DNA from 2 places in the Rhodococcus sp. NPDC003318 genome. Region 2 is predicted to be linked to the other one. Evidence: riboswitches for the same ligand, from Rfam matches in the RefSeq annotation. Region 2 holds a riboswitch; the other holds the start of a gene.
The links. A riboswitch is a leader RNA that binds a small molecule or an ion and turns the genes downstream of it on or off. The one in region 2 is predicted to bind cyclic di-AMP.

Region 1: linked by a shared signal. The riboswitch ahead of ACFYVR_RS17880 (NlpC/P60 family protein) and the one ahead of ACFYVR_RS07220 (transglycosylase family protein) in region 2 are both predicted to bind cyclic di-AMP.

Annotation. Positions count from the first base shown of each region.
Region 1 covers NZ_JBIAOU010000011.1:51,730-59,192, reverse strand. Annotated here, with positions in the region: gene ACFYVR_RS17890 (hypothetical protein) at 1-152, opposite strand, end outside; gene ACFYVR_RS17885 (NlpC/P60 family protein) at 239-1,282, opposite strand; gene ACFYVR_RS17880 (NlpC/P60 family protein) at 1,506-2,069, opposite strand; cyclic di-AMP (ydaO/yuaA leader) riboswitch at 2,083-2,247, opposite strand; gene ACFYVR_RS17875 (DEDD exonuclease domain-containing protein) at 2,775-4,517, shown strand; gene ACFYVR_RS17870 (Lrp/AsnC family transcriptional regulator) at 4,514-4,789, shown strand; gene trpD (anthranilate phosphoribosyltransferase) at 4,859-5,893, opposite strand; gene ACFYVR_RS17860 (hypothetical protein) at 5,937-6,398, opposite strand; gene ACFYVR_RS17855 (heme-copper oxidase subunit III) at 6,525-7,136, shown strand; gene ACFYVR_RS17850 (c-type cytochrome) at 7,199-7,463, shown strand, end outside.
Region 2 covers NZ_JBIAOU010000002.1:424,880-432,342, forward strand. Annotated here, with positions in the region: gene ACFYVR_RS07205 (ABC transporter ATP-binding protein) at 1-581, shown strand, start outside; gene ACFYVR_RS07210 (helicase-associated domain-containing protein) at 586-2,868, opposite strand; gene ACFYVR_RS07215 (hypothetical protein) at 2,992-3,186, shown strand; gene ACFYVR_RS07220 (transglycosylase family protein) at 3,277-3,900, opposite strand; cyclic di-AMP (ydaO/yuaA leader) riboswitch at 3,904-4,108, opposite strand; gene ACFYVR_RS07225 (YccF domain-containing protein) at 4,483-4,905, opposite strand; gene ACFYVR_RS07230 (hypothetical protein) at 4,902-5,162, opposite strand; gene ACFYVR_RS07235 (cold-shock protein) at 5,299-5,712, shown strand; gene ACFYVR_RS07240 (DUF2771 family protein) at 5,805-6,323, opposite strand; gene ACFYVR_RS07245 (MFS transporter) at 6,323-7,463, opposite strand, start outside.

The sequences.
Region 1 (7,463 bases), on a different contig from region 2:
GCCTGGTCACCGGCCCGGGTCGCCGCCGCCCACCGGTCGAGCAGGTCCTGGACACCGGCACGACGCGCCTGCTCGAACGGATTCGCCTCGGCTGCCGGCGGAGCCGTCGTGGCCGGCTCGGCCTGCTGCACCACGAGCGCCGCCCCCGCCACCACGACCAGCAGACCACCGAGGGCAGCCGCCTCCCACGCCCGGATCCTGCGGCGCGGCGACCGCGTCGCGTCCCCCCGCTCGATGATCAGTACCGGCGAGCGCCGTAGAACGGGTACGCGTCCAGCGGTGCCACCTTCACCGGGACGCCGAAGGTCGAGGCGTGCACGATGTTCCCGTTGCCGGCGTACATGCCCACGTGCGAGGCATCCGAGTAGAAGATGACGAGGTCGCCGGGCTGCAGGTCCTCTTTGCGCACCGGGGTCCCGCCCGCGGCCTGCGCCTGACTCGACCGCGGTAGCTCCTTGCCGATCTGCCGGTACGCCCACACCATCAGCCCGGAGCAGTCGTAGCCGTCGGGGCCGGTGGCACCCCACACGTACGGCTTGCCGACCTGGGTCAGCGCCGCCTGCAGTGCGCTCGCGTTGGAGCCGGGCACCAGCCCCTGCAGCACGATCGCCGGGTCGTACCCGGCCGGGAACACGGAGCCGGCGAGTGTTGCCTTCTCGGCGCTGGTCAGCGCGGCGAACGCCTGGGTGACGTCCGCGATCTGCGACTGCAGGTCGCTCTGCGTGCGTTGGAGGTCGTCACTGATCGAGCGGGCGTGCTCGGTGGCGGTGCGGGCTTCGTCGGCCGACGTGCGGGACGCCTCCTCGGCGGCGGCCGCATCGTCGCTGGCCGCCTTGTACTTCGCGACCTGGGCGGCGGTGTCCGCGGAGAGCACGCTGAGCGTCGACATCTGGTCGAGCAGCTGCTGGGGCGAATCGGACACCATCACCGCGAACAGTCGGTTCACGCGGCCGCCCTGATAGTTGGCGGCGGTCAGCCGGTCCACGGCGGGCTGGAACTGCGCCATCGCGGCGCGGGCGTCGTCGAGCAGGCGCAGATCGGCGTCGTGGCGCTGTTCGGCGTCGCGCTGCACGCCGAGCTTGGAATCGAGGTCGATCTGCGCGTTGTGCATCGCCTCGGTGGTCTGCTCCGACCGTCGGGACAGGTCCGTGAGCCTCTCGAGCGCCGCGGTCGGATTGTCGATCGCGGGATCCGCCACTGCCGGGCCGGTGCCGGCACCGACGAGTGCGAGGGTGAGCACGCCGGCGGCGACCGCGGTGGACCGTTTCCTCAGTGACGCCACGAACCGGGTGCTCCTGTTCTTCCGCTCGAAAAGGTCTCAGCCAGGTTACGGAACGGCATACAGCGGTGTCCACCCGGCGAATCACATGGACGCAACTCACGCTGGTCACGGGCGGGAACACGACAGGGCCCGCCGATCCACACGGATCGACGGGCCCGTCGAAGTTCGGCCACCGGGCCGTTCGTCGACGCCGCGCCCCTTCCCCGGCCCGCGGCGCCGTACGTCAGTAGCGGCGTGCGCCGTCCGCCGGCATCGACGACAGCGGAGCGCGCTTGACCGGGGTACCGGAGGTCGCGGCGTGGATGACCTCACCGTTGCCGGCGTAGATGGCGGAGTGGGAGCCACCGTAGAAGGACACGACGTCACCGGGCTGCAGCGCATTGAGCGAGACCGGGGTACCGGCCGCGGCCTGGTCGTAGCTGGTGCGCGGAATGCTGATGCCGACCTGCTTGAACGCCCACTGCACCAGACCGGAGCAGTCGAAGGCGTCCGGGCCGGTCGCACCCCACACGTAGGGGGCACCGATCTTGCTGGCAGCGGCGTCGACGGCCTTCTGACCAGCGGTGACAATCGGAGCGATGGCAGCGGGAGCGCCCGGGATCTCGGGGAGCTGCGGGAGACCGGGGATCTCGATGGTCTGCGCCGGGACGCCCGGGATGTCGAAGGTGCCGACGCCGGGAACCGTGACGGGCTCGGCGAGGGCGGGAGCCGCGGTGGCCGTGATCGCGCCGACGGTCAGGATGCCGGCGACGGCGACGCGTCGCGCCTTGGTGCTCAGTGTTGCCACGAGAAGGAGGTGCCTTTCTTCCGTTCGTCCGCCGACCGAGTTAGCTGACGGGTTCGGGCTGGGAAGATCAGCCCTACCCGTCGGCACGCGGTCTGCGCTCCGGCGGGATTCACCCCAATGGAAACCTGGGTTCCCGGCACGATTCCCTTGCGGGAGTTCGATTAGGCGGTACCTGGCGATGCCGCACCGGTGTGGTGCGACGAGACTCCGCTAGGTCTCGAGAAGATTACGAAAGCACCACGCCGCTGTCGACCCCGACGACCCGGAAAGTCGGGCCAACCGAGCAATTCGGGCATCCGTTTCGCGTCAGCGGACGGCTTGGTCACGAACCGATAACGACCGCCTGGTCTGCGTGGGTCGGACCACGGGGACCTGCCTCGGTCGCGGCACCGTTCCGGCGTCCGCAGGTGCCACGAGGACCACCCGTTCCTCCTGCTCAATACTCATTCGGCCGGGAACACCGGACCGGACGGTCTCCACCCGGGAATCGGCCTCGGGGCAGCCGAGCAGCACGGTCACCACACAGTCGACGCAGGCGATGTCGCGAACCGCGCATTCGCTGCAATCCACAATCATTGTGACCCTCGTCTCATTCGTGGTCGCCGGGCGTTTCGAGAGGCCGACACGAGCCGAAAGTAGCGACACCCCCCGACAGGAACCGTTGAGCGACACGACCTGTCGGTGCCGCCCCCTAGCCTCGGGGGCGTGAGTTCCCGTGACACCACCGCACGCCAGCTGACGTTCGACGAGCTGGACACCCCGTTACGGGACACGACATTCGTCGTCGTCGACCTCGAGACCACCGGCAGCAACTCCGGGGAGGACGCCATCACCGAGATCGGGGCAGTGAAGGTACGCGGCGGGGAGGTGATCGGAGAACTGGCCACCCTCGTCGATCCGGGGCGAACACTGTCCCCGTTCATCGTGCAGCTGACCGGCATCACCTCGGCGATGCTCGTCGGCGCGCCCCGGATCGAACAGGTACTGCCGACCTTTCTCGAGTTCTCCCGCGGCGCCGTCCTGGTCGCGCACAACGCCCGCTTCGACGTCGGATTCCTGCGGGCGGCGGCCACCCGCCTCGATCTGGCGTGGCCGCCGTTCCAGGTGCTGTGCACGGTGAAGCTGGCCCGCCGGGTGCTCTCCCGCGAGGAGGCACCGTCGGTGAAACTCTCGGCGCTGGCGGACCTGTTCCGGGTCACCACCCGGCCGACGCACCGGGCACTCGACGACGCCCGCGCCACCGTCGACGTCCTGCACGCTCTGATCGAGCGCGTCGGCAACCTCGGCGTGCACAGCTATCCCGAACTCGTCGACTACCTGCCGAACGTGTCTGCCGCGCAGCGCGGCAAGCGGGGCCTGGCCGCACACCTGCCCCGCACACCCGGCGTCTACCTGTTCCGCGGGCCGTCGGACGAGGTCCTCTACGTCGGGACCGCGGTCAACCTCCAGCGCCGGGTGCGCGGCTACTTCACCGGATCGGAGACCCGCGCGCGGATGAAGGAGATGGTGGCACTCGCGACCCGGGTGGACCACGTCGAGTGCGCGCACGGCCTCGAGGCCGCCGTACGCGAACTGCGCATGCTCGCCGCGTACGCCCCTCCGTACAACCGGAGGTCGAAGTTTCCGAAGCGGGCGTGGTGGATCACACTGACCGACGAGCCGTTCCCCCGGCTCTCCGTCACCCGCCGCGCCGGCCCCGACAGCCTCGGGCCGTTCACGAATCGGACCGACGCCGCCGACACCGCCGCGACGATCGCCGACGTGAGCCGAATCCGTACCTGCACCAAGAAGATTCGCCGCGACCAGGTGCACGGGCCGGACTGCCCGGACAGCGCGGTCGGCGGCTGCCCGGCGGGCAGTACCCCCCAGACGCCCGACGCCTACCGTCCCGCTGTGGACACCGTCCGCGCGCTGATCCGCGGGGACGACGCCGCCCCGCTGCACCGGCTGCGGGCCCGCATCGAGGACCTCGCGGCCGCGGAACTGTTCGAGAGCGCTGCGCGGCTGCGGGACCGCACGGCCGCGCTCGGCACCGCACTGCGCCGCTGCCAACGGCTCGCGGCCGTCGCCGCCATCGACGAACTGGTCGCCGCCCGACCCCGCGACGGCGGCGGGTGGGAGTTCGCCGTCGTCCGGTGCGGACGACTGGCGTCCTCCGGTGTCGCACCTCGCGGAGTGGCACCGATGCCCGTCGTCGAGGCATTGACACTGTCCGCGGAGACCGTCCTACCGGACCCCTCGCCCCTGCGCGGCGCGACCGCGGGCGAGGTCGGGCTGGTGGCGAGTTGGCTCGACGGGCCCGGCGTCCGGATCGTGCGCGCCACCGACGGGTACCGCGAGCCCGCACACGGCGCGGGTTCGTGGCAGCAGTGGTGCGCGCTGGCGCGGGGCGCCGGCGCCTACGCTGAGAGACCGAGCCACCCCCGAGATCCACAAGGAGCGAGATGATCAACGCCATCGTCCTGATCGACGCCGAGGCGAACCGGATTCCCGAGACCGCCCAGGCCGTCGCCGACATCGCCGGTGTCTCCGAGGTGTACTCGTGCGCGGGTGACGTCGACCTCATCGCGATCGTCAAGGTCCGCGACCACGAGCGGATCGCCGAAGTGGTGACCGGCGCGATCAACAAGGTGGAGGGGGTCGTGCGGACCACCACGCACATCGCGTTCCGGTCCTACGCGAGCGCCGACGTCGAGGCGGCGTTCTCCATCGGCGAGTGACCGCGGTGCAGAACCCCGGCTCGGATCTCCCGAGCCGGGGTTCTGCGCGTCATGTCGGCGTCGGGCGGGTCAGCCCGCGAGGCGGGTGCTGACCTCGACCCAGCGATCCAGGAGAGCTGCGGCCGCCCCGCTGTCGATCGCCTCGACGGCCCGCGCCATTCCCGCCTGCAACGCCTCACCGAGCGAACCGTTCAACCCGCCGTGAGCCGCGATCGCGCCCGCCGCGTTCAGGATCACCGCGTCGTGCACGGCGCCCCGCTCACCGCCCAGGACGGTCCGCGCGATCGCCGCGTTCACCTCCGCGTCACCACCGCGGAGCGCGTCGAGCGGCACTCGCTCGATGCCGAGTTCGGTGGGGTCGATGCGGTCCTCCCGCACCGTGCCACCCTCGACCACGAACGCGGAGCTCGTCGTCGACGTGGTGATCTCGTCGAGCCCGTCGTCACCGCGCACGACCAGAGCGGTCGCGCCCCGGCCGGCGAGGACCCCCGCAACGACCGGCTGCAGGTCCGCGAACGCACACCCGATCAGGCCGGCTCGCGGCCGGGCCGGGTTGGTCAGCGGACCGAGCACGTTGAAGACGGTCGGAATCCCGATCTCCTTGCGCGGCGCACCGGTGAACCGGAACGCGGGATGGAAGGTGGGCGCGAAGCAGAATCCGATACCGACCTCACGGACGCATTCCGCCACGGCCGCCGGGTCCAGGCCGATGCGGACCCCGAGTGCCTCGAGCACGTCCGCACCACCGCTCTTCGACGACGCCGCGCGGTTACCGTGCTTGACGACGCGGATCCCGGTCGCCGCGACCACCACCGACGCCATCGTCGAGATGTTGACCGTCTGCTGCCGGTCACCGCCGGTGCCGACGATGTCCACCGCGTCGGAGTCGACGTCGAGGGTGCGGGCGTGCTCGAGCATCGCGTCCGCGATGCCGGTCACCTCGGCCGGGGTCGGGCCCTTCATCTTCAGTGCGACACCGAACGCGGCGATCTGGGCGGGGGTGGCGTTGTCCGACATGATCTCGCTCATCGCCCACGCGGCGGTGGCGGCGTCGAGATCGCGTCCGTCCGTCAGAGAGCCGAGCACCTCTGGCCAAGTCCCCATTCCATCCGCCTTCACTGTCGTCCCGAACGATCCGCAGTGCAGCTTAGTCAGTTCGCGCACCCTGATCAGGCGGCGGCTGCAGGGCGTCCCACCCGACGACGGTGCCTCCCGCCCGCTGCGCCAGACCGGCCATCCGGGACCGCTCCTGCGAACAGTGCAGCGCGTCGAGGACCTGAGTGCGGTGCAGCACGACCGTGACGAGGCCGTCGGTGTCGTCGACGTTCGGAACGTCCCCCGGCGCGAGGGCGACCGTGTACCCGTCCTGCGCCGCGAGCTCGGCGGCCCGGTCCACCGCGTCGGCGGGCAGGCGCAGATGGTGCCGGAGCACCGCCTCGGCCTCGGGACTCCACCGAGGGTCGGTCGCGGCGCCGCGGTCGAGCGCGGTGCTGCACGCCTCGGCGTCGTCGACGCTCGACACGACCACCACCAGATCCGTCCGATCCCGGTCCAGAGCAACCGCCGAGCGCCGTCCGAAAAACCTGTGCCACCAACCCAGCCGAGTCATCAGAACAGCGTCCCACGAGCGCCGACCTGCACAATCACGGGCACGGGCATACTGGAGAGCGACAGCGACACGTCTAGAACGGACCCGGGTGGTCCTCTCGTACGACAACGCGTCATACTTCCTTCTGTGACGAGCGCAGTAGGGACCCAAGGATCCGCAATAACCCAGCGCGTGCACTCGCTGAACCGGCCGAACATGGTCAGCGTCGGCACCATTATCTGGCTGTCCAGCGAGTTGATGTTCTTCGCTGGTTTGTTCGCGATGTACTTCGTCGCGCGCGCGCAGGCGAACGGCAACTGGCCGCCGGAGCCCACGGAGTTGAACCTGGCACTGGCCGTGCCGGTCACCGCGGTGCTCGTGGCCTCGTCGTTCACCTGCCAGATGGGCGTCTTCGCCGCCGAGCGCGGCGACGTCTTCGGCCTGCGCCGCTGGTACATCCTGACCCTGGCCATGGGCACCTTCTTCGTGCTCGGCCAGGCGTACGAGTACATCCACCTGGTTGAGCACGGCACCACGCTGTCGAGCAGCGCCTACGGATCGGTCTTCTACATGACGACCGGTTTCCACGGCCTGCACGTCATCGGCGGCCTCGTGGCGTTCGTCTTCCTGTTGGTGCGTACCAAGGTCAGCAAGTTCACCCCCGCGCAGGCAACCGCAGCGATCGTTGTCTCGTACTACTGGCACTTCGTCGACATCGTGTGGATCGGCCTGTTCGCCACCATCTATTTCATCCGTTAGCAGCTGAACGCAGCACCCAGCCCAGTCCGTTCAGTCCGTCCCGCGAGACCAAAGGGATACAGATGAGTTCATCCCCCCCTTCAGCAGCCGCCGACAGCGCGACTGCCACGAAAGCCCGTCGTCAGCGCAAGGTTCGCCGCCGTGTCACCGGCGCCCTGATCCTGATGATGGGACTCGTCGGCGCAGGCTTCCTCGCGTCGGCACTGACCCCGACGCCGCAGGTTGCGACCGCGTCCGACGATGCGTCAGCGCTGATCCGCGAGGGCAAGCAGCTGTACGACACGTCCTGCGTCACCTGCCACGGCGCGAACCTGCAGGGTGTGCTGG
Region 2 (7,463 bases):
CGACCTCCGGCGCGGTCCGCGTGGACGGCCACGACACCAGGGACCTCGACCTCGCCGCGTTCCGGCAGCGGCTCGGGGTGGTGCCACAGGAACCGCACCTGTTCGGCGCCACCGTCCGCGACGCGATCGCCTACGGACGGCCGGGAGCCGCCGACGCCGAGGTTGAGGCGGCGGCCCGCGCCGTCGGCGCCCACGCCATGATCGCGGCGCTGCCGCGCGGGTACCTGCAGCCGATCGGAGAACACGGCCGCAACCTGTCCGCCGGGCAGCGTCAGCTGCTCGCCCTCGCCCGGGCGGAACTCGTCGACCCCGACCTGCTGCTGCTCGACGAGGCCACCGCGTCCCTCGACCTCGCCACCGAGGAGCGGGTGCGGGTGGCGACCGCGAAACTCACCCGGCGCCGCACCACGCTCGTGGTCGCGCACCGGTTGACCACGGCGGCGCAGGCCGACCGGGTGGTGGTCCTCGACCGCGGCCGGGTCGCCGAGGTCGGCACCCACGACGAGCTCCTGCGGCGCGGCGGCGCGTACCGCGAGCTGTGGGACGCCTACGCGCCGTCGGTGCCCCTGAGCGTCCCGTGACGACTCAGTCGACGAGGGACACCGACGTCACCCGGTGCAGCGTGAAGCGCCGGATCGCGCCGTCCACGGGGTCGAACGCGTCGAGCTGACCGCCCCCCACACTGACCGGGTCGACGATCCGTTCCGACGCGATGCCCTGCGGGTCGACGTAACCGATCCGAACGCTGCGCTTGACCTTGACCGCGAGTTGCAGCAGCGCCATCGTCGCGGCGCTGCCCGCGCGGGTGCCGTCCGAACGGACCCCGCTCCCGCGCGGGGTCGACGCCGCGCGCTCCCCGGCCCGCAGCTGCCGGACGAGCTGGTCGAGTTGGTCCGCGGTCGGGGGAGCGGGCAGCCGGCGGGTGCCCCGCTCGCGGCGTCGGGGGACCCGTGCGCCGTGCGGGCGCAGGTCGACGATCGCGCCCGACGAGTCCTCGCCCGCCGGCGCGAACCCGGCACCGCGCAGCAGTTCGAGCACGTCGCCGAGCGGGGCCTGCGAGACCGCCACCGTCGGCGCCAGCGCCCGCAGCGCCAGCGACTCCGCGACCGGCGACGACAGCACCTCCGCGAGCATCGCCGGATCGTCGCACCGGACGAACGACTGCGCGATCCCCGCCCGCAGCCGGCCGTGGCGGCGGGCGACGTCGTCGATCAGGTACGTCAACGCCTGCGGCACCGGCGTCTTCGAGTGCGTCTCGAACAGGGCGTGCAGTTCGGTCGCGGTGCGTCCGGCGTCGAGGGCGCGCCGCACGCTCGCCTCGCCGACCCGGTACACCGTCGCCGCACCCGCGGACTCGACGTCCGCGACCAGCGTCAACCGGGCCAGCAGGTCGGGCACCAGCGGTCCGGGCGCCACCACCGTCAGGTCCGCCTGCACGAGGACGTAGTCGATCGGCGTCGGCAGGGCCGCGACCATCTCGGCGAGCACCGACTCCGGCGGCGCGCCGTGCAGCATGCTGCGGCCCGGCGAGGACAGCGCGCCCCGGCCGATCAGCCCGACCGCGGTGGCCTCGGACAGGGTGTGCTCGATCGCGGACGCCCCGAGCCGCGCCGACCAGCGCGGCCGCCGCCAGGCGACGATCGCGGCCACCTCGGCCGCGGCCGCACCGACGCCGGAACCGAGTTCGGCGACGACGTCGAGGACGAACCGACGGTCCCGCGGCGCGCCCGACGCCCGCACCTCTTCCGACAGCGCCGCGATCGGTTTGTCGTTGGGGTCGCGCAGCCCGACGACCCACGGGCGCCGGGCCAGGTCGAGCCAAGTCTGGGCGAGCAGCTGCCAGCGGTGGGCCGGTGCGCTGTCGCGCCACGCGTCCGCGGCCGAGGTCGGCGCCCAGTAGTCGTCGCCGGTGTCCGCGGCGGGCAACGGGTCGGGAAGGCCGCTCGAGATCAGCCCCGCGGCCGCCAGGAGTTCGGCGAGCAGGCTGATCCGTGCCTCGTCGACGCCGGTGACCTTCGCGAGCCTGCGCGCCTCACGGACGCCGAGGCCGCCCGCCTTGAGCGCCGGCGCGGGGTGGTCGCCGAGGGCACCGAGCAGGATCTCGCAGTGCCGGAGCAGTTCGAGTGCCTCACCCGCGGCCGCCGCGTTGACGTCGCCGATCTTGTGCTTGCGGCCGGCGACGGGCGGCGGCGTCAGCGTGCGGGGATCGGTGACGGTCTCGCCGCGCAGGACCTGACCGACCTGATACGGAAGTTCGACCGTCTGCTCGTCGATCCAGGCCAGCAGGCCCGCCGCCAGGAGCCGTTGCACCGGGCGATCCGCCGGGGTGCCGGGGGCGGCGTCCCGGGTGCGGCCGATCGGCGAGCTGGTCGCGAGGGTGTCGATCAGGCGGCGCTCCGCCTCGGTGAGCTCGGCGAGCGCCGCGCTGATCTGGTCGGCGGTCAGCGGGGTGACGGACTGGTCGACCCGCCAGCCGACCGCCTCCCGGGCCGAGGGCACCACCCGCAGCACCTTCGTGCCCCACACCAGGGCCCGGTCGCGCAACGCCGTCAGGGCCCGGTCCACGGCCCTGACCGGCGCGCGCCCCGCGACCGCGTCCGCGAGCTGCTCGCGCCGTACCCCCGCCTCGGCGGCGCCCTCCCGCGCGAGCAGACCGATGAGCGTGAGTTCGAGCACGCTCAGGTCGTCCGCGGCCCGCAGCACCGACGCGCGCTGCTCCGCCCGGGTGGCCAGCACCGACAGGTTCGCCGGCGGCGGCACCGCGAGATCCGGGCGCAACCGCAGCAGTTCGGCCAGCTCATCGTCGCTGCGGGCACCGAGCCAGGTCGCGAGGCTGTCGGTCGCGGGGGCGGGGTCCGTGTCGGTCATCGCCTATCAGAGTAGGGCGTACGTCCCGAACCGGGATTCGCCGGACACTGTCGGTGGCGCGACCGGGTGCCTTCTCCCACACCTGGGCTGTACCGCGTACGGACTCGGTGTCAAAATGGCCTCGTGGCTAACAAAACGAACAAGAACAACTACGTTGATCCGGGCTGGCCGTCGCACCTCGAGGAAGGTGACCACGCGGTCACCGAACTCTCGTCCGCCCGTTCCGGTGGACTCTCCCCGTTCGGCGAGGAGACCGAGTTCCCGCGTCCGGTGGAGGAACTGCCCTACACCCATCCGGTTACCGTCATCAACCGGTGACGACCCGGACCGAGCGCAGAAAGGCCCCGCAACCGAATCGGTGCGGGGCCTTTCTCGTGCCGAGGGGTCGGCGTTGCGCGAGCCGGACCGTCAGCCCTGCGCGAGCAGGGGCGCGTAGGTCTTGAGGAACTCGATGACCTGCGGGTTGAGCTTGGCCTGCGCGTAGAGGGCCTCGATCTGCGGATCGACGGCGATGCCCTGCGCCTTGACGGCCTCGAGGGTGCTGTCCAGGGACTCGAGCACGTCGGCGGTGCCGTCGACGGTCGGGATGCTGGTGACGGCCGGGGTCTCGGCCGGGGCGGGCGCCTCGGGCTCGGCGACCGGCGCGGTCCGCGGGGTCGGGCCGCTGGTCAGGCCGAGCTTCGCCGAGCAGGACGGCCACGCGCCCCAGCCCTGCGACGCGAGGACCTTCTCGGCGACCGCGATCTGCTGCTCACGGGTGGCCTGGTTGGCGGTGGCGGCGTACTGCCCGCCGCCGTGCGCGGTCCACGTGCTGGGGGAGAATTGCAGGCCGCCCTGGTAGCCGTTGCCGGTGTTGATCGACCAGTTGCCGCCGGCCTCACACTGAGCGAGCCGGTCCCAGTCGGAGTCGGGGGCCGCGTTGGCGGGGGCCGCGAAGGCCGCACCCGCCGCGCTGAACACCGCGGTGGTCACGACGACCTTCGCAGCGGTCTTGCGCGTGTTCGTGGGCTTGCGATGGCGTCCAGCGCTCATGGAGGTTCCTCTCCGCACGCGCCTGCGAGGTCAGCTGTCGGGTTCGGGCTGAGAGGTCGCCCGGCCGTGATCGCTCCGTGATGGGCGCGAAAAACGGCTTCACCCCAAGGAAGGCCGTGTGCTCGCCTTCCGGTGTCCACCGGGGACGTGGGTCCCCCGTCCTCGTCCCTGGGTTCTCCTGTGGGAATCCGTTCCGCGGGACAAGGTTTGGCGCGGCGGTCCGGACTGGCCGGAACTCCGACCGGGTTCGACCGTACGTGCCCGACCGCGGTGAGTCACCTCCAACCGAGATCGCGTGTTTTTCGGCGTGTTGATCGAAATTTGGCGCGTTTCCGCAGGTCAAAGCGACTGTGTCCGGCCGAGACCGGGCCGTGATGCAACCGTTACGTGAGGCAGATCACAAGCCTTGGTGGGCGCGACCTGGGGGATGCGGCGGGTGCGGTCGGGGGCGCGGACACCGGGCCGCGCGAGGTCCCCGCCGGCGGTCACGCGGCGGCGGTGGCAGGGCGAGCGCGCCGGAGCGGAGGGGAGGGGCCGACCGCCCCGCATCCGTGATGCGCGGCGGGGTCGTCCGGGACTGCGTCAGGGATTGCCGGGTTGGTACGGGTACGGCGTCGACGGGTACGACGGCGTGGAGACGTCGACGATGTCCTTCCCGAGCGGCATCAAGGAGATCGGGATCATCTTCAGGTTCGCCAGGGCCAACGGGATACCGATGATGGTGATCGCCATCGCGATCGCGCTGATCAGGTGGCCGATGGCGAGCCAGATTCCGCACAGGATCAGCCAGATCACGTTTCCGATCAGCGACCCCACCCCCGACGTCGGCTTGTCGACCACGGTCTTGCCGAACGGCCACAGCGCGTAGACGCCGATCCGGAACGAGGCGATGCCGAACGGGATCGTGATGATCAGAATGCAGCAGATCACCCCGGCGACGAAGTAGCCGAGCGCGAGCCACAGGCCACCGAAGATCAGCCAGATGATGTTGAGGATCAGTCTCATGTTTGCCCATCTCTCCGGACGCGACGTCCGGCGCGCAGTGCGGACACGATGCCGAGCAGGAATCCGAGCGGGAAGGCGAGGGCCGTCAGGTACAGCGCGAGACCCGGGGTGTGCCCGGTCGCCGCGACGACGAAGATCGCGACGACGGCCGCGACGCCGATGACGAACAGGGCCAGGGAAATGCGGAACAGCAGTCCTCCGGACGCGGGCGCGGTGCCGTCGGAGGGGGTCTCGGTGCCGGGTGATTGAGGGGCCACATGCCCACCGTATCCCTCGCAAACCCGTGTGCCGGAGCAGGGCACGCAGGGGTAGAATGCGAGTCATCGCGTCCCACACACGGTGGGGCGCGTTCGTTTATGTGGTCGTAATCGACGTGGATGAGCAGGTGACGCAGTGCCTACCGGCAAGGTGAAGTGGTACGACGTTGACAAGGGCTTCGGATTCCTCTCGCAGGACGAGGGCGAAGACGTGTACGTCCGGTCGTCGGCGCTGCCCGCGGGAGTCGAGGGTCTCAAGGCCGGCCAGCGGGTGGAGTTCGGCATGGCCGCCGGACGCCGCGGACCGCAGGCGCTGAGCCTGAAGGTGCTCGACCCGGCACCGACGCTGCGGCAGAGCGGCGGCAGCCGCCGCGACGAGGGCACCCGCAAGCACACGCCCGACGAGCTTCACGGCATGGTCGAGGACATGATCACGCTGCTCGAGGCGAAGGTGCAGCCGGACCTGCGCAAGGGTCGGTACCCCGACCGCAAGACCGCGCAGCGTATCTCCGAGGTCGTCCGGGCGGTCGCCCGCGAACTCGACAGCTGACCACCCGCAGGCTGCGCACGACAAGCTGCACAGACAACTGGAGCCCCCGGTCGAATCGACCGGGGGCTCCAGTTGTCTGTGGGTGCGCTCGGCTACTCCGCGGACTGATCTGCGGACTGCTCGGCGGGCGCCCGCATGTCCTCGGGCAGCGTCTGGATCGCCCACACGGGAGCGAAGTCGCCGGACGACGGCTGCTGGATGATCACGCCGAGCAGCTGCTCGTTCTCGCGTGTGGGCACCGTCACCGAGTACGCGTCGCCCGCGGTGTAGTCCCGGTAGCCGTCGAACACCTCACCGGTGCGCGGATCGCCGAACTGGACGTTGAGCCGCCAGTCGCCCTCGGCGACCTCCTTCGGCAGCGAGAGCTGCAGCGGCGACCCGGCGGGCACCGCCAGGTTCGCGACCGTGAGGTCCGCGCAGCGCAGGCTCGCGTCGCAGAGGCCCGCCTCCACGTCGACGGTGTTGCCGTGCGCGAAGGCGGTGATGGTCGGCAGGGTCTCGGGGGCGTCGCGGACGAGCATCGTGACGACCGCGGCGAGTCCGCCGGCCGCCACCAGCACCACCACGACCACCGCTGCGAGGATCTTCTTCGTCCGGGCTTGCAAGGTCATCAGGTTCCGTTCTCGTTCTTCGTACCCGCCCGGTGGGACGGGTCCGTGTCGGTCGGCCGGGCTGCGGCCGAATGCTGTGGTGTGGGCTCTGCGGGAGCCTCCTGGTTCGCGTGCTCGGGGCGTTTGCCGCCGAGGCCGGGAAGCAGCGTGCGGCCACGGTACGTCAGCACGGTCTGGATCAACCCGAAGACCAGCACGACCGAGACGACGGTGAAACCGATCCAGTACTGCGTCGGGAGCAGCACACCCAGCGCGCCTCCGATCACCCAGCTCAGTTGCAGCACCGTTTCGGAGCGGCCGAATCCGGACGCGATGGACTCCTCGGGCAGATCCTGCTGCAGTGACGCGTCGAGGGAGACCTTCGCCAACGCGCTCGCCGCGGATGCGACGAGGGTGGCCAGGGCCGCGGACAGCAGGCTGTCGGTGACGGCGGCGAGGATCGCGACGAACGTCACGGCCGCGGTGCAGCGCAGCACGATCACCGCGGGCCGGCCGAGCTTGAGCCGGGCGCCGGTGGCGTTGCCCGCGAAGTTGCCGATGCCGGCCGCGGCGCCGACCAGGCCGAGCATCGCGGCCTGTACCAGTGGGTCGTGTTCGGTGCGGGACTTCGCGACGAACGCGATGTAGAGGGTGAGGAATCCGGTCAGGACCCGGATGGTGCTGTTGCCCCACAGCCCGGTGATCGTGGCGCGGCCGAGGGGCTGCCGCCGTGTGGCGGGCGAGATCGCGTCCTTCTGCTCCCGGGTGATGACCTCGGTGACGGCGTCGCCGCGGTGGTAGGCGAGGGTCGCGGGGACTTCGCCCTCGGTGACCTCCACCCACGCCGGGATCCGCATGCTCAGGTAGGCGCCGACGACGGTGATCGCGGCGGTCAGCCACAACACGCCGGTCGACCCGAACGCGATCGCGACCAGACCGGCGACCGCGCCCGCGAAGATCGTGCCTCCGATCAGGCCGAACACCGTCAGTCGGGAGTTCGTGCGCACCAGGTCGATGTCCGGTGGCAGCACCCGGGGTGTCACGGCGCTCTTGAGCACCGAGAACGACTTGCTGAGCACCAGCATCCCCAGCGCGCACGGATACAGCGCCCAGCTGTCGAAGTTGAACACCAGCAGGACGGCGAGGACGGTGCGCAGCGCG